DNA from 4 places in the Arthrobacter agilis genome. Region 2 is predicted to be linked to each of the others. Evidence: riboswitches for the same ligand, from Rfam matches in the RefSeq annotation. Region 2 holds a riboswitch; each other region holds the start of a gene.
What was found. A riboswitch is a leader RNA that binds a small molecule or an ion and turns the genes downstream of it on or off. The one in region 2 is predicted to bind S-adenosylmethionine.
Positions count from the first base shown of each region.

Region 1: linked by a shared signal. The riboswitch ahead of QFZ50_RS00955 (ABC transporter substrate-binding protein) and the one ahead of QFZ50_RS03070 (bifunctional o-acetylhomoserine/o-acetylserine sulfhydrylase) in region 2 are both predicted to bind S-adenosylmethionine.
Region 3: linked by a shared signal. The riboswitch ahead of QFZ50_RS00920 (LLM class flavin-dependent oxidoreductase) and the one ahead of QFZ50_RS03070 (bifunctional o-acetylhomoserine/o-acetylserine sulfhydrylase) in region 2 are both predicted to bind S-adenosylmethionine.
Region 4: linked by a shared signal. The riboswitch ahead of QFZ50_RS13190 (ABC transporter substrate-binding protein) and the one ahead of QFZ50_RS03070 (bifunctional o-acetylhomoserine/o-acetylserine sulfhydrylase) in region 2 are both predicted to bind S-adenosylmethionine.

Region 1 covers NZ_JAUSXO010000001.1:201,514-204,986, reverse strand. The annotation lists gene QFZ50_RS00965 (APC family permease) at 1-1,124, shown strand, start outside; gene QFZ50_RS00960 (helix-turn-helix domain-containing protein) at 1,121-1,426, shown strand; SAM riboswitch class I at 1,474-1,572, shown strand; gene QFZ50_RS00955 (ABC transporter substrate-binding protein) at 1,678-3,327, shown strand; gene QFZ50_RS00950 (ABC transporter permease) at 3,324-3,473, shown strand, end outside.
Region 2 covers NZ_JAUSXO010000001.1:709,686-713,158, forward strand. The annotation lists gene QFZ50_RS03060 (DUF1540 domain-containing protein) at 1-66, shown strand, start outside; gene QFZ50_RS03065 (VOC family protein) at 181-822, opposite strand; SAM riboswitch class IV at 1,073-1,189, shown strand; gene QFZ50_RS03070 (bifunctional o-acetylhomoserine/o-acetylserine sulfhydrylase) at 1,270-2,586, shown strand; gene metX (homoserine O-acetyltransferase MetX) at 2,593-3,473, shown strand, end outside.
Region 3 covers NZ_JAUSXO010000001.1:190,132-193,604, forward strand. The annotation lists gene QFZ50_RS00900 (TetR/AcrR family transcriptional regulator) at 1-70, shown strand, start outside; gene QFZ50_RS00905 (GNAT family N-acetyltransferase) at 67-369, opposite strand; gene QFZ50_RS00910 (SpoIIAA family protein) at 445-813, opposite strand; gene QFZ50_RS00915 (SDR family NAD(P)-dependent oxidoreductase) at 941-1,699, shown strand; SAM riboswitch class IV at 1,814-1,927, shown strand; gene QFZ50_RS00920 (LLM class flavin-dependent oxidoreductase) at 1,963-3,351, shown strand.
Region 4 covers NZ_JAUSXO010000001.1:2,834,952-2,838,424, forward strand. The annotation lists gene yjfF (galactofuranose ABC transporter, permease protein YjfF) at 1-114, shown strand, start outside; gene QFZ50_RS13185 (aminodeoxychorismate lyase) at 146-1,024, shown strand; SAM riboswitch class IV at 1,132-1,250, shown strand; gene QFZ50_RS13190 (ABC transporter substrate-binding protein) at 1,422-2,339, shown strand; gene QFZ50_RS13195 (amino acid ABC transporter permease) at 2,350-3,114, shown strand; gene QFZ50_RS13200 (amino acid ABC transporter ATP-binding protein) at 3,111-3,473, shown strand, end outside.

The DNA.
Region 1 (3,473 bases), 510 kb from region 2:
TCGGCTGCGCACTGCACGTCTCGGACCTGCTCGCCTCGTCCGGTCGGCCGCAGCTCGCCGATCCGGTGATGGCGGGCGTCATCCTCGCGGTCGGCGGGACCTGCACCTGGTTGCTGCTCAGGGGTCTCCGCCTGTCCTCCCTCGCGATGCTCGTCGCCGAGGGAGCGGCCCTCCTGGTCCTCGTGGTGCCCATCGTGCTCGTGTTCCTCGCGATCCCCCGGGATGCCCTGCCCGACGTCGGCAGCCGGGCCACGGCGGCGGATCCGGGCCTGAGCGGCCTGGCGACGGGCGCGGTCCTGGCCCTGATGGCCTTCGTGGGCTTCGAGAGCGCCACCGTCCTAGGTGCCGAGACGCGCAGACCGCTGCGGACCATTCCCCGCGTGCTGCTCTGGAGTGCTGCCGGTGGGGGTGTGCTCTACGTCGTCGCCGCCCTCGCCCAGCTGGTCCTGCTGCAGTCCGCACTTCCGGCGGACGACGACGGGTCGCAGGTCTTCGGCCCCGCCATGCGGGCCGCGGGCCTCCCGTGGCTGGTCCCCCTGCTCGACGCCGGTGCCGCCCTGTCCTTCTTCGCGTGCACGCTCGCGTGCGCCACCGCACTGGCCCGGGTGCTGCTGACCATGGGCCGGGAGGATGTCCTGCCCGCCTGGCTCGGGTGTGCACACCCGCGGTTCCAGACGCCGGTCCACGCCGTGCTGGCCGCCATGCCCGTGGTGACGGTCGTACCGGCGGCGCTGATCCTGCTCGGCTTCGGAACGGGCGAGGCGATGAACAAGCTCCTCGGTACCGCCGCCACCGCCTACGTCACCGCGTACCTGCTGGCGTGCTGCACGGCACCGGTCTTCCTGCGGCGCATCGGCGAACTGACCCTCCGCACGGCGCTCGCCGCCGGGGTCGCCTCGGTGGCACTCGCGGGCGCCCTGGTCGCCTATCGGATCACCCTCGCAGGTGCAGGCCGGAGCGCGAGCGGCTGGATCTACTGCGTCCTGCTGGCCACCGCGCTGCTCTGGTTCCTGGTGCACCGCCGCCGCAGGCCGGCAGAACCCGTCCTCGGGCTCTACGACGTGCCCACCCAGGACGCCGTGCTCGGAGGTGGTCGGAACACTGCCGCGGGCGATGTCCCATGACAGCGGACCGGCCCGACGACGTCGACCTGCGGGCCCGCCAGCCCAAGGCGGTCCGCAGCGCACTCGCAGTGCTGGAGGAGGTGGCGCGCTGCGGTCCCGGGGTCACCGGACTGGAGGTGAGCCGCAATCTCGGGCTGCCGAAGGCGACCACCTACCGGCTCCTGAACCTGCTCGTCGAGGACGAGTACCTGGTGCGGCTGCCGGACCTCAGCGGCTTCGCGCTCGGCCGGAAGGTGGAACTCCTGGTGCGGCTCTCGGGAACCGGGGAGGGCCGTCCCGCAGCGCCGCGTGACCGAATATGACGGGCACCACTGGCGCCGCCGTCCTCCCGTGCGCTTAGCTTGTGCCATAACCATCCCGAGCGGCCGAGAGACCTGGATCGACGACGCCGCAGCAACCCTCCCCGTGTAGCAACGGGGAACGGTGCTACTGCCAGGACCGATGGAGAAGCTACAAGCTTTCGTTGGTCTGCCCCTCCCGTGCTCCGGCACGCCCGGGCGACTGCTGGCTGACCTGTATCACCCTCCATCGGGCGATGATTCAGGAGCCACGCGTGGAAACAGCAAGCCCCAGCACCTCCCGCCCACCCCGCACCCTCGCCCTGCTCGCCGTCGCGGCGGGGCTGGTGCTCACCACGAGCGGTTGCGGAGGATCAGCCGCCGCGAGCGAGGACGACACCTTCGTCTTCGCCACCGGCAAGGACATCTCCTGCCTTGACCCCCACGTCAACGGCGACATGCCGCAGGCGTCCATCGCGGCGAACTACCTCGACTCCCTCGTGTCCCAGGACAGCGAGGGCGCCATCCATCCCTGGCTCGCCACGGACTGGTCGGTGTCCGAGGACGGCCTCACCTACACCTTCACCGTGCGCGACGACGTCTGGTTCACCGACGGGACCAAGCTCACCGCGGAGGCGGTCAAGGCCAACCTCGACCACATGATCGACCCGGACACCCAGTCCGGCACGGCCGGCGGCTACCTCAAGCCCTATGTGGGCACCGAGGTGGTGGACGAGACCACCGCGGTCGTCACGCTCAACCGCCCGTACGCCGCGTTCCTCGAGGTGCTCGCCCAGCCGTTCCTCGGCATCGAATCACCCGAGGCCCTCAAGCGGCCGCAGGCCGAGAACTGCAACTCACCCGTGGGGACCGGGCCCTACAGGATCGTCGACTACGTGCCGCAGTCCAAGGTCAGCCTGGTACGTAACGAGGACTACAACTCCGCCCCGCCGTTCGCCCAGCACGAGGGGCCGGCACACATCGAGAAGATCGAGTGGCGGATCGTCCCCGAGGACTCCACCCGCTACGGCCTCCTGAGGGCGGGCCAGGTGGACGCCCTCGACCTCATGCCGTCGGTGCACTTCGACGAGGCCGAGGCCGACCCGAACGTCGAACTGATCCTGCAGGACCGGCCGGGCAACCCGACCAACCTGATCCTCAACACCACACGGGCACCCTTCGACGACGTGGACGTCCGCAAGGCCTTCCTGCGCAGCGCCTACGTGGACGCGGGTATCAACAGCGTGTACTTCGGTACCGTGACCCGGGCCGGTGGACCTCTGAGTTCCACCACGGGCTTCTACTCCCCCGACTTCGAGCACGTCTACGACCCGGACCCCGACGAGGCGGCGCGCCTGCTCGACGAGGCCGGCTGGACCGGGCGCGACGACGAGGGCTACCGCGTGAAGGACGGCCGGCGCCTGACGGTGCACTTCCCCTACACGCCGGGCGCGTGGCCCACCGCGCACCAGGCGCTCGTCACGCAGATCCAGGCGACGGCGAAGAAGGCCGGTTTCGAGGTGCTGATCGAGAACGGTGACGGCGCGACCGTCAGCGAGCTCGGCAACAACTTCGAGTACGACCTCCGCGCCGACTACTGGAACACGAACACCGCCGACGTGCTGCGGATCGTCTTCTCCTCGGAATACACCGAATCGGCGGGCTTCGTCCCGAACGGTTCGGGCTTCCGCAACCCGGAGCTGGACGGCATCCTCAACGACGCCCTGGCCACGGACGACCCCTCCGAGCGCGAGGACCTCTACTACCAGGCACAGCAGATCGTGAGTGACAGCGCCCTGCAGCTGCCGCTCTACAACCAGGCCAGCCAGGTGGCGCTGCGCAGCGACCGCTACGGGAACCTCACCCTCGAACCGAGCCTGTCCCTCCCCTACCTCTACGACGTCACGGCGGTGGATTCAGAATGAGCACCCAGTCCCTCGATTCCCTCAGCGCAGCACCCCGCACGACGGCGACGGCGGGTACCGCCGGCAAGGTCATCGCAAAACGTGCAGCCGGCAGCCTCTTCGTCCTCTGGGCGGCCGTGACCCTCACGTTCTTCGTCCTCCGCCTC
Region 2 (3,473 bases):
GCCCCCGCCGTCAAGGTGGGCCCCGGCGCCGAGGCCGCCGACTGCCTCACCTACACCCACGCCTGATCCGGGCGGCTCTCCGCGGGCCGTCCGCGCCTCCACCGGAGGCGGGAACGAGGAAGGGACCGGACGAATCGTCCGGTCCCTTCCGCGTCGTCCGGGCCGATGCCCGACCGACTGCTAGATCTCGATGCGCCCGTCGGCCGTCTCGAACGTCACCGACATGATGCCGGGTGTGCCGTTCGGCGCGATCCACTGGACCTGGACGCCGTCGAGCGTCGCCTCGACATCCGTGCCGAGCCACTCCGTGACGCGCTCGGAGGAGCCGGCGATCGTCAGGCAGTCCAGCTTGACGGACGCGGGGCGGGCCTTGGAGGGGTGGAGGTCCTCGGTGCCGTCGTCCCAGCGGAGCAGGTAGGGGACCTGCGGGTCCGCGATCAGGCCCTTGATGCCGATCTGCTGCCAGGTCAGTTCCTGGCCGTCCGGGAACTTGCGGTTGCCGGGGACGGCGCTGCGGCCGAGGCGCTCCTCGAACGGCCCGAGGTCGTCGACGGCGACGCACCAGCCCATCCAGCCGCCGCCGGCCTCGGAGCGGGCGCGGACGGCCTGACCGAAGGGGGCCTTGTCCGACGCGGGGTGGTTGAGGACCTCGACGACCTCGAGGTACTGGCCGTTCGCCAGGGGGAAGATCATGTTGCGGGTGCCGAAGCGCGGGTGCACACCGCCCTTCACGGGCTCCATGCCGAGCCGGGCCGAGATACGGTCGGCCGTCGCGGCGAGTCCATCGGGTTCACAGGCGTAAGAGACGTGGTCCAGGCGCATGCCGACAGTGTTGCACTAAGTGATGTGCGTCTCGACTAAGGCTTGCCTTACTCCCGTTCCCGCGCCCTGTGCGCCCCTCGACGCACCTCCCGCCACCTCGACATCGCCCTCGGTTTCGCCCCCGGGATCGCCCTCGGTTCCGTCCGCCGTCCTGCCCGCCGCATCGCCCGCCGCGGGCACGCCGGGGGCACCACTTCACGCAATGTCATACGTGTTGCCGGATCCGCCCGCATGGGCTTTCATGAATGCAGGTCATGAGTGCCAGCACGAAGCCCCGGCTTGCTGGCCGGCAACCCTCCAACCGCGGTGGGGTGCCCCGGGTGAGGACCAGGTGCGGCGCCAGACCGGCGCCGCGCAAGCGCGGGCTCCTGCGGGGCCGAGGTCCCGGGGCGGCAAGTCCGCCGGCGGGGCAGCGGACGAGGAGGAGCCCTTTCGACAGGGAGCACCATGTCCAACGATTGGTCCTTTGAGACACGCCAGATCCACGCCGGCCAGGTGCCGGACGCAGCCACGGGAGCGCGTGCGCTCCCCATCTACCAGACGACGTCGTTCGTCTTCCCGAGTGCGGAGAGTGCTGCCAACCGGTTCGCACTGACGGAACTCGCCCCTATCTACACCCGCATCGGGAACCCCACCCAGGAAGCGGTGGAGACGAGGATCGCGAGCCTCGAGGGCGGCGTCGGCGCGCTGCTGCTCGCCTCGGGGCAGGCCGCGGAGACCTTCGCGGTCCTCAACATCGCGGAGGCCGGGGACCACATCGTGGCCAGCCCCAGCCTCTACGGCGGCACCTACAACCTCTTCAAGCACACCCTGAAGAAGTTCGGCATCGAGACCACCTTCGTGGAGGACCCGGACGACCTCGAGCAGTGGCGCGCCGCCGTCCGGCCGAACACGAAGCTGTTCTTCGGGGAGGTCGTGTCCAACCCGCGGCAGGACGTCCTCGACCTCGAGGGCATCAGCGCCGTCGCCCACGAGCACGGGCTGCCCCTGATCGTCGACAACACCCTCTCCACGCCCTACCTGATCCGGCCCATCGAGTGGGGCGCGGACATCGTGGTGCACTCGGCCACGAAGTACCTCGGCGGGCACGGCACCGCGATCGCCGGCGTCATCGTCGACTCGGGGAACTTCGACTTCGCGCAGTACCCGGACCGTTTCCCCGGTTTCAACACGCCCGACGAGAGCTACCACGGGCTCGTCTACGCGCGGGACCTCGGGGTCGGCGGCGCGCTCGGCGCCAACCTCGCCTACATCCTGAAGGCCCGGGTGCAGCTGCTGCGGGACCTCGGCTCCGCCGTGTCGCCCTTCAACGCCTTCCTCATCGCGCAGGGCATCGAGACCCTCAGCCTGCGCCTGGAGCGCCACGTCCAGAACGCCCAGGCGGTCGCCGAGTGGCTCGAGGGGCACGACGACGTCGAGGGCGTCGCCTATGCCGGGCTCGCCTCCAGCCCGTGGTACGAGCGCGGGCGGAAGTACGGCCCGGGCGGCACGGGGGCCATCGTCAGCTTCGACATCGCCGGGGGACTGGAGGCGGGCAAGCGCTTCGTCGACGCCCTCGAGCTGCACTCCCACGTCGCGAACGTGGGCGACGTCCGCTCGCTGGTCATCCACCCGGCGTCCACCACGCACAGCCAGCTCGGCGCGGAGGCCCAGCTCACCGCGGGGGTGCGTCCCGGCCTGGTCCGGCTGGCCGTGGGCCTCGAGAACATCAACGACATCCTCGCCGACCTCGACGCGGGCTTCCGCGCCGCCAAAGGAGCCTAGCCCTTCGTGACCGCCTACCCTGCTGCACCGCTGCACCCCGGGATCGACGGCGCTCCGTCGGGAGACGGACTCCTGCGCATCGCGTCGATCGGGCCGCTGGCCTTGGAGGCCGGGGGTGAGCTGCCCGACGTCCAGCTCGCCTTCGAGACCTGGGGCCGGCTCGACGAGGACGGCTCCAACGCCGTGCTCGTGCAGCATGCCCTGACGGGCAGCTCCCACGTGGCCCGCGGGGCCTCGGAGGAGGAGGGCTGGTGGGATTCGCTCGTGGGCCCCGGCCGCACGGTGGACACCGACCGCTACTTCGTGGTGTCCGTCAACATGGTGGGGGGCTGCTACGGGTCGACGGGCCCGGCCAGCCTCGCACCCGACGGACAGCCCTGGGGATCGCGCTTCCCGTTCGTCACGATCCGCGACTCCGTGCGCGCGGAGGCCCTCCTCGCCGACCGGCTCGGCATCGACCGCTGGCACTCGGTGCTCGGCGGGTCGATGGGCGGGGCGCGCGCCCTCGAGTGGGCCCTGATGTTCCCGCAGCGCGTGGCCCGGTGTGCCGTCATCGCCTGCACTGCCGCCAGCTCGGCCGAACAGATAGCGTTCGCCCAGGCACAGCTGCAGGCCCTCCGGCTCGACCCCGCCTATCGCGGCGGCGACTACTACGGCGGCCCGCATCCGGATGCGGGCCTCGGCATCGCCCGGCGCATCGCGCACGTCACGTACCGGTCCGAGAAGGAGCTGGACGCGCGCTTCGGCCGCGCGGAGCAGGACGGCGAGCAGACCCTGGGCGCCGTCCTGCCCGCCGACCGGGGGCGCTACCAGGTGGAGAGCTACCTCGACCACCAGGCGGAGAAACTGGTGGACCGGTTCGACGCCAACAGCTACGTCATCCTCAC
Region 3 (3,473 bases), 520 kb from region 2:
GCAGGCGCGGGGCGCGGCCGAGGTGCTGATCGACGCTGCGCTCGGTGCCAGGGACAGCAGGGCTGCCTAGCCCACCAGGTCCTGGTACTCGGGGTGCTCTTCGATGAACGCCGCCACGAATTCGCACTGCGGCACCACCGTGAGGTGCTGCCCCCGGGCATCGTCGAGTGCGTGGCGGATGAGTGTGCTGCCGACTCCTCGGCCCTCGACCTCCTCGTCGACCACGGTATGGGTGAAGACGATCGTGGTCCCGGACCGTTCGTACGCGGCGATGCCGGCGGATTCGCCGTCGAGGGTGGCGACGTAGCGGTTCTCGGCCTCATTGTTACTGACCTGGACGTCGTCGTTTCCGGAGTGCTCGGTGCTCATGGTGTCACTGTGGCACCCGTTGCGGAGGGTGGTCAATGCGGCCGTTCTGCATGCCCGGGCACCTTTCTGAACCCGCTACCGTGCCGGGGTCTGCCGGTCGGCTGTGCTGCTGTCCCGTAGCCAGGTGAGGGCTTCGCTCTCCGAGGTGAAGTAGCGCGTCGTGGTGGGGGAGCGGTGGGAGAAGCCCGACATCACCTCGTCGACGGCGTCGGCCCCCACGAGGGCTACCCGTGTGAAGCCTCGATACGCGGCCATGCCCACGCGCGCCTCGGGGGTGATGCCGGTGATGCCGTGCATGTGGACCAGGAGGGGGAGGGCTGTGGGGCCGTGGAACTCCGCGAGGGCGCGGGCGGCGGCGACGGCTGCCGAATGCGTGATCTCGACGCCCCTGTTCCATCGCAGTCTGAGGATTCCCCTGTCGAGGTGCGCACTGAACGAGTCCATCCGGTCCTTCTGGGAGAAGCATGGGCAATGGGTTGCAGCGTAGCAAGGACCTCCCCCGACATCGGTTCGCTGTCCACAGGTGCCCATCCCCGGCGATGGCGGACGTGCACGATGTAGCGTCTGATCCATGACTCTGAGCATTCTGGTGACAGGCGCGAGCCGCGGGATCGGTGCGGCCATCGCTCATGAACTGGCTGGACGGGGACACCGTATCGCCGTCCACTCGGGACGCGACGCATCGGCAGCGGCGGCAGTCCGGCGGGATCTTCCCGGTTCGGGTCACGTGGATGTGGTCGGCGACGTGGGGGATCCGGAGGCGTGCCGGAGCATCGTGGACGGTGTGGTGCAGAACCTCGGCGGCATCGACGTGCTGGTAAACAACGCCGGCATCTTCGAGGCGCACCCCATCGCGACGACGTCCTACGAGGACTGGCAGCAGGCCTGGCGACGCACACTGGACGTGAACCTGATGGGCCCCGCGAACCTGGCATGGCTGGTGGCGCGTCACCTCCTCGATCGTCCTGCGGGCCCGGACGGTGGCCGCCTGGTCTCCGTAGGGTCTCGGGGGGCCTATCGTGGGGAGCCCGTCACTCCGGCCTATGGCGCGAGCAAGGCGGCGCTGCATGCCATGACGCAGTCGCTGGCCGTTGCGCTGGCGCCGCACGGCATCCTGGCGGCGGCAGTGGCTCCGGGTTTCGTGGAGACGGACATGGGCAGGACTGTCCTCGACGGCCCGGATGGTGACGCGGTGCGGGCGCAGAGCCCCTTCAATCGGGTGGCGACGCCGGAGGACATTGCGCAGACCGTCGCCTGGCTCGCCACGGATGCTCCGATCTGGGTCAGCGGCACTGTCGTGGATGCCAACGGTGCGTCCTACCTCCGCTAGCAGTCCCACCTGCCGGCGCAGTCTCCCGGTAGCCCTCACCCCTTGCTGACCGTGACGCTCTGTGACAGGCGCGTCTGGACGGTGATGCGGGAGGGCGCCTACGCTCGTCACCAGAATCAAGAGTTCCAACGCAAAACCCTGGTTTGTTGGACGGCAACCCTCTCGCTGTAGTGGGGTGCCCCAGGTGAGGATTCGGCCCGGGTTGAACCAGCCGGGCAAGTATGGCGCTTCCCCACGGCAGTGCCCCGACGTGAGGATCTCCCATGCCCGCAGCACCGCGCCGTATCCGCTTCAACGCTTTCGACATGAACTGCGTCGGCCACCAGTCGCCCGGTCTCTGGCGCCATCCGGAGGACCAGTCGTGGCGCTACAAGGACCTGCGCTACTGGGCAGATCTGGCGAAGACGCTCGAGAAGGGCCTGTTCGACGGCATCTTCATCGCGGATGTCCTCGGCACCTACGACGTCTACGGCGGTTCCAACGAGGCGACCCTGCGGCAGGGTACGCAGACCCCGGTCAACGACCCGTTCCTGCTCGTGTCAGCCATGGCGCTCGTCACCGAGCACCTCGGCTTCGGTGTCACCGCCGGTACCGCCTACGAGCACCCGTATCCGTTCGCCCGCAGGCTCTCCACGCTGGACCACCTCACCAACGGCAGGGTCGGCTGGAACGTGGTCACCGGCTATCTGCCCTCCGCCGCGCGCAACATGGGCAACGAGGACCAGCTCGAGCACGACGAACGCTACAACCACGCGGACGAGTACCTCGAGGTCCTCTACAAGCTGCTCGAGGGATCCTGGGAGGACGACGCCGTCGTGCGTGACCGCGAGAGCGGTGTCTTCACGGACCCGGCCAAGGTGCACGACATCAACCACGACGGCACCTACTTCACCGTCCCGGGCATCCACCTCAGCGAGCCCTCGCCGCAGCGTACTCCCGTCATCTTCCAGGCCGGGGCGTCCTCCCGCGGGATCGCCTTCGCCGCAGGCAACGCCGAGGCGGTCTTCGTGGGTGCGCCGAGCAAGGAGATCCTGAAGGACGTGGTGCGGAAGATCCGAGACGCCGTCGAGGCCGCGGGGCGCGACCGCTACTCGGTGCGGATCTACACACTGCTCACCGTCATCACGGACGAGACGGAGGAGAAGGCCCGGGCGAAGCACGCCGAATACCAGAAGTACGTCAGCTACGAGGGAGCGCTCGTGCTGGTCTCCGGCTGGTTCGGCGTGGACCTGTCCGCCTACGGCCCCGACGAACCGCTCGGCAACGTGAAGTCGAACGCCATCCACTCCGCTGTCGCCACCTTCCAGAAGGTGAACGACGACGGCGCGCCGTGGACCGTGCGGGACATCGCCGAGTGGGCCGGGATCGGTGGGCTGGGTCCGCGGATCGTCGGGTCGGGCGAGCAGGTTGCCGACGAGCTCCAGGCATGGGTGGAGGAGACCGACGTCGACGGGTTCAACCTGGCCTACGCCATCACACCCGGCTCCTTCGAGGACGTCATCACCTACGTCGTCCCGGAGCTCCAGAAGCGTGGAGCCTATCCGACGGAGTACGCCGAGGGGACGTTGCGCCAGAAGCTGTTCGGCAAGGGTGACCGGTTGCCGGAGGAGCATCGGGGCGCGAGCTTCCGCCTCCAGCCGGTCCGTCCCTGACAGGGCGGGCGTCCGGTATCCCGTCCGCTTGCGTCCGGACGGGCGCTGGGTCCACAGCTGCCGGATATGTCATGCAGCAGTCGGGAATAGGCATGCGCTGCGGGCTGAACACCTTCCCGTGG
Region 4 (3,473 bases), 2.1 Mb from region 2:
ATCTCCTACGAGGGCACGCTGAGCTCCTGGTGGACGCGCATCGTGATCGGCGCCCTGCTCCTCGCCTTCATCCTGCTGCAGAAGCTGTTCAGCCGGAAGGTGAGACTCGCCTGAGGTCGCGGTGCCGCCCGCTACGCTGGGGGCCATGACCGTTCTCGTGTTCCTCGACCCAGGCCATGACGACGGACGGGTGGCCGACGCGTCGCAGCCGCAGCTGATGGCGACCGATCTCGGTGCCACCCGCGGCGACGGCGTCTTCGAGTCGATGCTGGCCGTCGACGGCACCCCCCGCAAGGAGCAGGCGCACCTGGCGAGGCTCGCGTCGTCGGCCGCCGCCCTCGACCTGGCCGTGCCCGGCGCCGACGCCTGGGGCCGGGCGGTCCGCACGGCCCTGCGCGAGTTCGCGGCGGCCGAGCCCGACAGGACCAGCGCCGTCGTGAAGCTCGTCGCCACGCGCGGCGTCGAGGGGGCGGGGCGGGCGACGGCGTGGGTGCAGGTGGCTCCGGTCCCGGCGGCGACGCTGGCGCAGCGCGCGGCGGGCCTGCGGGTCCTCCTCCTCGAACGCGGGTACGACAGCACCGTGGCGCAGCGCGCGCCCTGGCTGCTCATGGGAGCCAAGACCCTCTCCTACGCCGTGAACATGGCCGCGATCCGCCACGCGAAGGCCGCCGGCGCCGACGACGTCATCTTCACCTCCTCCGACGGCAAGGTCCTCGAAGGGCCCACGTCCACCGTGCTGCTCGCCCGCGAGCGCGACGGGCGGAAGACGCTCGTCACGCCGCAGCTCGAGAGCGGCATCCTGGCCGGCACGTCGCAGGCGGCGCTCTTCGCTGCGGCGAAGGGGCAGGGCTGGGAGCTCGGCTACGGACCGCTCGAACCGCACCACCTCTTCGAGGCCGACGCCGTGTGGCTCATCTCGAGCATCCGGCTCCTCGCGCCCGTCCTCTCCCTCGACGGGCAGGAGCTCCGCACCTCCGCCGCCCTGACCGCCGAACTCACCGACCTCGTGGACCGTTTCGTGTAATTTCCGCCACATCGCGCGCCCTGATGCGCGGAATTCCGCGTCAAGGGGCGGATCGGCCGCCGTCCCGTTTTGACCCGGCGCTCCGTGCTGCCCTAGCGTTTTGCTCAAATCAAGAGTTCCAGCCCTCAGGCCCTGGCCGGCTGGACAGCAACCCTCTCCCGTAGTGGGGTGCTCCAGGTGAAGATTCGGCCGCCGGGTCCAGTCCCCCGGTAGGCAAGTACGGCGTCGTGCGGTCCTGTCCCGGTGTGTCGTCCGGGGCCGCCCGCCACAGACGCGCACAGCCCAGAACAGCGAGCATGTCACCCAGCAGCCAGCAGTCCCCTCCCGCCGGTCTCCGGCGTCGCCCAGCACCCCACCCCGTGGGCCCGCATCCGGGCCCGCCAGCACGAAGGACACCATGAACCTCTCCCGCAAGGTCCTCGCGGCCCTCGCCGTCCCCCTGCTCGCCCTCACCGTCTCCTGCGGCAGCAGCAGCAGCAGCGAACCCACCGAGACCACCGACGCCCTGGCCGGCAGCGACCAGCAGTCGCTCGACCAGTACACGACCGAGACCACCACCCCGATCGAGGAGATCGACACGGCGGGCCTCGGCCTGATCACCGACGGCACGCTGCGTGTCGGCACGCTCTCGGACGCCCCGCCGAACATCTTCCTGAAGGACGGCGTCTTCACCGGCTACGACAACGAACTGCTGCGCGCCATCGGTGACAAGCTGGGCCTCGAGGTGGAGTTCGCCTCCACCGACTTCTCGGCGCTCCTCGCCCAGGTGCAGAACAAGCAGTACGACGTCGGATCCTCCTCGATCTCCACGACGGAGGCCCGCCGCGAGAACGTCGGCTTCACCAACGGCTACGACTTCGGCTACATGGCCGTCGTCGCGAAGACCGACTCCGCCGTCACCGGCTTCGACTCCCTGTCCGAGAGCACGCGCATCGGCGTGGTCCAGGGCACCGTCCAGGACGACTACGTCACCAACACCCTGGGCCTCGAACCCGTACGATTCCCGGACTACAACACCGTCTACGCCAACGTGAAGAACGGGCAGGTGGACGCCTGGGTGGCACCGTCGCAGCAGGCCACCGGCCAGGTGAAGGAGGGCGACGACACCACGATCGCCGAGACCATCATCAACACCGAGAACTTCACCGCGTACGCCGTGAACAGCGAGAACCAGCCGCTCATCGATGCCCTGAACGCGGGTCTCGACGCCGTGATCGCCGACGGCACGTGGACCGAGCTCACCCAGGAGTGGTACCCGGACCGCGAGATGCCCACCGACTGGAAGCCCGGCAGCAAAGCCGTGGACGTAAAGTAGCGGTCCCTGCATGGACGCCCTGGAACAACTCGGAAAGACCTTCTTCGACTGGGAGGCGATGGTCGCCGTCCTGCCGGACCTCCTGACCGTCGGACTCCCGAACACGCTCATGCTCGCCCTGGCCTCGGGGATCATCGGAACGATCGTCGGCATGATCCTCGCGATCATGGGGATCTCCCGCAACCGGGTGCTCCGCTGGATCGCGCGTATCTACACGGACATCTTCCGCGGGCTCCCCGCCGTCGTGATCATCTTGCTCATCGGTCTGGGACTGGGTCCGATCCTCCGGCAGCTCACGGGCAGCACCAGTCCGTACCCGCTGGGCATCCTCGCCCTCTCGCTGATCGCTTCGGCGTACATCGGCGAGATCTTCCGCTCCGGCATCCAGAGCGTGGAGAAGGGACAGCTGGAGGCCTCGCGCGCCCTGGGCTTCAGCTACAGCGCGTCCATGCAGCTCGTGGTGGTCCCCCAGGGCGTGCGGCGCGTGCTGCCCGCCCTGGTGAACCAGTTCATCTCGCTCATCAAGGAGTCCTCTCTGGTCTACTTCATCGGCCTCGTGGCCAGTGAGCGCGAGCTCTTCCGGGTCGGCAACGACGCGGCGAGCAACACCGGCAACCTGTCACCGCTCATCGCGGCCGGGCTGTTCTACCTGTGCCTGACCATCCCGCTGACCCACCTCGTGAACTTCATCGACAACCGGCTCCGCGTGGGCAAGAAGCAGAAACCCGAACCGGACGAACTGGCCGCGAAGATCGGTGAAGGAGCGAAGGCGTGAAGATCCAGGAATCCGGGACCCTGACGGGTCAGAACCTGCACCTGTCCTTCGGGTCCAACCACGTGCTGCGCGGCATCGACCTGCACGTGGACCAGGGCACGACGGCGTCCGTCATCGGCCCGTCCGGGTCGGGGAAGTCCACGCTGCTGCGCGTGCTGAACCGCCTGATCGAACCCGACCAGGGGGACATCCTGCTCGATGGCCGGTCCGTGCTCAAGGACAACCCGGACGAGCTGCGCCGGCGTATCGGCATGGTGTTCCAGCAGTTCAATCTCTTCCCGCACAAGACGGTGCTGGACAACGTCTCCCTGGCGCTGCGCAAGCTCCGGAGGATGTCCGCCGACGAGGCCCGGGAGAAG